Linked DNA regions of Serinibacter salmoneus. The protein of the gene in region 1 interacts with the protein of each later gene in a pairwise test. Links are inferred from orthologs where the notes say so. Each region holds a gene or a part of one and is shown in the gene's direction. Other genes may lie near its edges. The genes, in order: eno and rpe.

Region 1 (3,178 bases):
GATGTGCTCTTCGTGGCGCACGGGCACGTCCTGCGGATCCTCACCGCGACCTGGCTCGAACTGCATGCCGACGTCGCCGAACGACTGGAGATGGGCACCGCCGCGCGCAGCGTGCTCGGTTACGACCGCGGCGCGCGCTGCCTGCGGCACTGGAACGTGCCCCCGGGCGTGAAGGAGTGAGCACTCCGGGCGCCGCGGGGCTCGGCAGTCCGGAGCGGATCGCCCGCGCCATGAGCGATGTCGTGGCCGTGATGGACCGGCTGCGGTCGCCCGGGGGCTGCCCCTGGGATGCCGAGCAGACCCACGCCGGCCTCGCGCCGTACGCCATCGAGGAGGCGCACGAGGTCGCGGAGGCGGCCGAGAGCGGCGACGGCACGCTGCGGGAGGAACTCGGTGACCTGCTCCTCCAGGTGCTCTTCCAGGCACGGATCGCGCAGGAGGGACCCGACGGCGCCACCCCGTTCGACCTGGCCGATGTAGCACGCACCCTGGAGGCCAAGCTGCGGCGTCGTCATCCCCACGTGTTCGCGGATGCGACGGCGGTGGACGCCCAGCAGGTGGCGGCCACCTGGGAGGACATCAAGGCGGCGGAGCGCGCAGCGTCGCCCACCGGCGCCGTCGCCGGTGAGGCCAGCGTGCTCGCGGGCGTCCCGACCTCCCTGCCGGCGCTCGCCGCGGCGCAGAAGGTGCTCGCCCGCGCCCGGCGAGCCGGCATCGCGGTGGGTCCCTCCTACCCCGAGCACGGGGATGAGCAGGCAGACCTCGAGGCCGACATCGGCGCGGAACTGGTGGCCCTGGTCGCCCGAGCCCAGGCGGCGGGGGTGGATGCCGAGGCGGCGCTGCGCGCGCAGGTCCGAGGTCTTCGTGCGCAGGTGCGCGAGGCCGAGTCGTCCGCGTGACAAACGTCCCGCTCGCCCTTGCGCGAGGATCCTCTAGGGTTGTCCTGGGCAGTGAGCCCGACGTGTCGGGCGCACTGACGTGCCCCTGGGCCGTGCGGCCCCGGGGCGTACCGCTAGCAACCTGACAGGAGCTTCCATGGCCACCATCGAGGCCGTACTCGCACGTGAGATTCTCGACTCCCGCGGCAACCCCACCCTTGAGGTCGAGGTCGGCCTCGACGACGGCAGCGCCGGCCGCGCGGGTGTGCCCTCGGGCGCCAGCACCGGAGCCTTCGAGGCCGTCGAGCGCCGCGACGGCGACAAGGGCCGCTACCTCGGCAAGGGCGTGCAGGACGCCGTCGAGGCCGTTCTCGACGCCATCGCGCCCGAGGTCCTCGGCCTGGACGCCGGCAACCAGCGCGAGATCGACCAGATCATGATCGATCTCGACGGCACGCCCAACAAGGGCAAGCTCGGTGCGAACGCCATCCTCGGCGTCTCCCTCGCCGCTGCGCGCGCCGCGGCCGACAGCGCCGCGCTGCCGCTCTTCCAGTACATCGGTGGTCCCAACGCGCACGTGTTGCCCGTTCCGATGATGAACATCCTCAACGGTGGATCCCACGCGGACTCCAACGTGGACATCCAGGAGTTCATGATCGCCCCCGCCGGCGCCCCCACCTTCAAGGAGGCCCTGCGCTGGGGCGCCGAGGTCTACCACGCACTGAAGTCGGTGCTGAAGGCCCGCGGCCTGGCCACCGGGCTCGGCGACGAGGGCGGCTTCGCGCCGAACCTGGAGTCCAACCGCGCCGCGCTCGACCTCATCCTGGAGGCCATCGAGAAGGCCGGCTACACCCCGGGTGAGGACATCTTCCTCGCGCTGGACGTGGCCTCCACCGAGTTCTTCTCCGAGGGCGGCTACGCCTTCGAGGGCGGCACCAAGACGCCCGCCGAGATGGTGGACTACTACACCCAGCTCGTGGCGGACTACCCGCTGGTCTCCATCGAGGACCCGCTGAGCGAGGACGAGTGGGACTCCTGGAGCGACCTCGTGGCCAAGGTCGACGACAAGGTCCAGATCGTCGGTGACGACCTGTTCGTCACCAACCCCGAGCGACTCGCCAAGGGCATCGCGCAGAAGTCCGCGTCCTCGCTGCTGGTGAAGGTGAACCAGATCGGCTCCCTCACCGAGACCCTCGACGCCGTGACCATGGCGCAGCGCGCCGGGTTCACCGCGATGGTCTCCCACCGTTCCGGTGAGACCGAGGACACCACGATCGCCGACCTCGCGGTGGCCGTGAACGCCGGTCAGATCAAGACCGGTGCGCCCGCCCGCGGTGAGCGCATCAACAAGTACAACCAGTTGCTGCGCATCGAGGACCTGCTCGGCGAGGCGGCGACCTACGCCGGTCGCTCCGCCTTCCGTCGCCTGGGCTGAGCCCGTCGGGCGGATATGCCCGCCGGCCACGAACGTAGCGCCCCGGGGTGAGTCCTCTCACCCCGGGGCGTCCTCGTGTGCGCGGTGCTCCCGGCGTGCCGCGTCCGTCGGCGGCGGTTTGCCCTGGCACGATGAGGCGGTGAGTGCTCGAGGGCAGACCCAGCGACCCGCGGCAAGGACGAGCCGCCGGGCCGGGGTACGGCGCGCGCGCACGCGCAGCGCAGCGGCGAGCGGTTCGGCGGCGGAACTCGAGGAGACCCGCGCGCCGCGGCAGATCACCCTGCGAGGGATCGTGCTGCTCGTGATGATCCTGGTGGCCTTCGTGGTGCTGGCACCCACGTTCCGCGCCTATGTGACGCAGCAGGAGCAACTGCGTGAGGTGAACGCCGACCTCGCCTCCTCCCAGGCACAGGCGGAGGCACTCGCCGCCGAACTCGAGCAGTGGCAGGACGACGACTACGTCCGCGCCCAGGCCCGCGAGCGGTTCAACTACGTGGAGCCGGGCGAGACCTCCTACCGCGTGGTGGACCCGGAGACCGTGGTGGGGGAGGACCCCATCGCGGACCTCACCGCGCAGGCACAACAGGCGGCCTCCGGGCTGACGACGGGAGCGCGGGGGCCCTGGTACGTCACGGTCTGGGATTCCGTCCAGATCGCCGGCGCGGCCCAGGACCAGGCGGCCCAGGACGAGGCGGCCCAGGACGAGGCGGAGCAGGACGAGGCGGAGCAGGACGAGGCAACGGGCGAGTCTGCGGGCGGCGCCGACACCGAGCGGGCAGGCGGATGATGACGGCTGAGAACGAGGCACCCGAGCCCAGCACGACGCAGCTCCCGCCGGGCCCGCAGCAGCACCGCGACCGTCCCG
Region 2 (3,089 bases), 890 kb from region 1 along the record:
GACGCGCCAGCAGGCAGGAGTGGTTCGCTCGCCTGGAGCGCGAGATCCCGGACGAGACCGAGCGGCTGGCCACGATCGAGGCGCACCCCACGTGGATCGTGCGGGAACTGCGCGCCTCACTGGCGCAGCAGCGGCAGCACGACGGCGATGAACACCTGATCGATCAGCCCACCCTCGAGGGCGAGCTACGTGAGCTGCTGCGCGCGGACAACGAGGCGCCGCAGGTGACCCTCGTGGCACGCCCCGGCCTGGTGGATGATCGCGAACTCGAGGAGGCGGACGAGCTCGGTCGCCTCGAATCGCACCCCGCCGCCCCCACCGCGTGGCTGCTGCGCAGCGGCTCCCCGGAGCGGATCCCCGCGCTGCGGCAGGGCCGGATGGGCGTGCAGGATGCCGGCTCCCAGCTCGTCACCCTCGCGATGGCCGGAGCGAGCATCGAGGGCACCGACGACCTCTGGGCCGACCTGTGCGCTGGCCCGGGCGGCAAGAGCGCGCTGCTGGGCGCGGTGCTCGCCGAGCGCGCGGGGCGAGACGAGGTCGGAGCAGCGGCCGACGCCCCGCCCATGCTCGTGGCCGGCGAGGTGCAGCCGCACCGCGTGGGCCTCGTGCGCCGCAGCGTGAAGGCGATCCCGAGCGAGCACGTCGAGGTCGTGGAGTGGGACGGGCGCACCCTCGGTGAGGAGCACCCCGAGCACTTCGATCGGATCCTCGTGGACGCCCCGTGCACGGGCCTGGGTGCGCTGCGCCGTCGGCCGGAGTCCCGGTGGCGCCGCCAGCCCGCCGATGTGCCCGCACTGACCGCGCTGCAGACCGACCTGCTCGACTCCGCGCTGCGCGCCGTGCGGCCCGGGGGAGTGGTCGGGTACGTGACGTGCTCCCCGCACCTGGCCGAGACCCGCGCCGTGGTCGATCGGGCCGTGGCGCGCCGCGACGTGGAGGTGCTCGACGCCGTCGCCGCCGCCCGCGATGCCGGCGCCCGGCTCGACGGTCTCGGCGAGGGTCCCTACCTGCAGTTGTGGCCGCACCGGCACGGCACCGACGCGATGTTCCTGGCGCTGCTGCGACGACGCTAGCGGCAGTGGCTAGGGTGGTGGTGTGGGTATCCGCATCACACCGAGCATCCTGAACTCCGACGTCTCCGACCTGCGCGGCGAACTCGCGAAGATCGCGGGCGCCGACTACGCGCACATCGACGTGATGGACAACCACTTCGTGCCGAACCTCACCTGGGGTCTGCCGGTGGTCGAGGCGCTGCTACCGGTCACACCGGTGCCTCTGGACATCCACCTGATGATCACCGACGCCGACCGGTGGGCGCCGGCCTACGCGGAGGCGGGTGCGCACAGCGTCACCTTCCACGCCGAGGCGGCGGCCGCGCCGATCCGCCTCGCCCGGGAGATCCGCAAGCAGGGGGCGCGCGCCGGGATGGCGCTGCGGCCCGCCACCCCGGTGGAGCCGTACCTGGAGCTGCTCGGCGAGATCGACATGCTCCTGGTGATGACCGTGGAGCCCGGGTTCGGCGGCCAGAAGTTCCTGGACTCCATGCTCCCGAAGATCCGCGCCGCCCGCGCCGCGGTCAGCGAGAGGGATCTGCCGGTGTGGATCCAGGTGGACGGCGGCGTCTCCCGCGCCACCATCGAACGCGCTGCGGAGGCGGGGGCCGACACGTTCGTGGCGGGATCCGCCGTCTACGGGGCCGAGGATGCCGCCGCCGAGGTCGACGCGCTGCGGGCGCTGGCCCAGGGCGCACACGCGCACTGACCCACACGCCTACTCAGACCAGGAGTTCCGCCACCGCCCGCACGAACGCCTGCGCGGCATGCGGCGCGAGGTTCACGTTCAGGGCGGGCTCGATGAGTTCCGCCTCCAGCACCACCACGCCGTGCTGCGCGGAGGTCACCAGGTCGATCCGCGCGTACAGCGGCGCGGGCTCACCCGTGACGGCGGCGACCGCCTCCAGGGTGCGGGCGGCCAGCGCCGCCTCGGCGTGCGTGGCCGTCACGATCTCCGGGTGCTCCTGGTAGACGCCGCCGATCAGGGTGCCGCCGCGCTCCAACAGCGCCCCCTTGGCGATGGTGTGGGTGGGCTCGCCCCCGATCACGTACACCGAGCGCTCCGCGCCCTCGGAGAGCTCGGGGACCTCCGGCTGCAGCATCACCGTGCCGCCGCGCCGCAGGATCCGCTCGCCCAGGGTCGGCGCGCCGGGGTCGGCGGCATCGAACAAGCCGGTGTCCATGGAACCGGCCGAGACGGTCGGCTTCACCACGACCCCACCCGAGCGCGTGGCGAGGTCCGCGCCGAGGGCGGCGGCGTCGTCGTGGAAGACGGTGGGCACGACGGCGATGCCCGCCTCGGCGAGATCGCTCAGGTACCGCTTGTCGAGATTCCAGCGGATCGTGCCGGGGGAGTTGACCAGCCGGGTCACCGAGGCGACGCGGGTGAGCCAGGCGTCGAACTCGCCCGCGTGCTGCGGGTAGTCCCACGTGGAGCGCACCAGCACGAGGTCGTACGCCGCCCAGTCCGCCTGGCTGCGCCACGGCACGGCGTCGGCGGCGATACCCGCCCGCGCGAACGCCGGCAGCAGCAGCGGGGTGTCGACGTCGGGGTCGGTGGGCAGGTAGGAGGCCATCGTCGCCACGGCGACGCGGGGCATGGGCGGCATCGTGCTCCGTCTCGTGGGTGTGAGTATCATCGAACCAGAACACGCTACGTGCTCCGGGGTCGGTGAAAGTCCGAGCCGGCGGTGACAGTCCGCGACCCGCTCCCTCCGTCAGGAGGGCGCGGTTGACCTGGTGGAATTCCGGGACCGACGGTGAAAGTCCGGATGGGAGGAAGCACGAGGGTGTCGTGAGCCGCTGGCGCGCCTGACGCGCCCGGTGCGTTCTCGGCAACCCAGGGGCGCAACGCCCTCACCCCGGTCGCAGTGGTGCGAACCGAAGGGTGGAGGATGACGCAGGCGCTGGTCCGAGGCGATCTTGAGCAACGGCGACGGCACGAGCGTGCCGCGTTGCGCGCGCGCCGGCTCACCGCGCTGCTGCCTCCCGTGCTGCTCGGCGCCGCGATCCTCGCGCTGTGGGTCGCCTGGGCGC

The links.
Region 2: the proteins of eno (region 1) and rpe interact in binary tests that used the Escherichia coli proteins (3 or more experiments, as listed by UniProt). The link is inferred for Serinibacter salmoneus from one-to-one orthologs.

What each region holds. Positions count from the first base shown.
Region 1 is NZ_PDJD01000001.1:2,262,163-2,265,340, reverse strand. What follows is about bases 309-3,174. They hold eno (phosphopyruvate hydratase), read left to right. Parts: upstream 309-1,035; coding sequence 1,036-2,313; downstream 2,314-3,174. Other genes in these bases: ATL40_RS10115 (DUF501 domain-containing protein), read left to right, coding at 3,100-3,174; ATL40_RS10120 (FtsB family cell division protein), read left to right, coding at 2,453-3,100; ATL40_RS10130 (nucleoside triphosphate pyrophosphohydrolase), read left to right, coding at 309-899. In the rest of the region: ATL40_RS10135 (histidine phosphatase family protein), read left to right, coding at 1-180; more of ATL40_RS10130, read left to right, coding at 177-308; more of ATL40_RS10115, read left to right, coding at 3,175-3,178. UniProt on the Escherichia coli protein: Catalyzes the reversible conversion of 2-phosphoglycerate (2-PG) into phosphoenolpyruvate (PEP). It is essential for the degradation of carbohydrates via glycolysis.
Region 2 is NZ_PDJD01000001.1:1,373,741-1,376,829, forward strand. Bases 152-2,928 are described here. They hold rpe (ribulose-phosphate 3-epimerase), read left to right. Parts: upstream 152-1,095; coding sequence 1,096-1,761; downstream 1,762-2,928. Other genes in these bases: ATL40_RS06005 (RsmB/NOP family class I SAM-dependent RNA methyltransferase), read left to right, coding at 152-1,073; ATL40_RS06015 (ATP-grasp domain-containing protein), read right to left, coding at 1,775-2,653. Outside these bases: more of ATL40_RS06005, read left to right, coding at 1-151; ATL40_RS06020 (ABC transporter permease), read left to right, coding at 2,948-3,089. UniProt on the Escherichia coli protein: Catalyzes the reversible epimerization of D-ribulose 5-phosphate to D-xylulose 5-phosphate.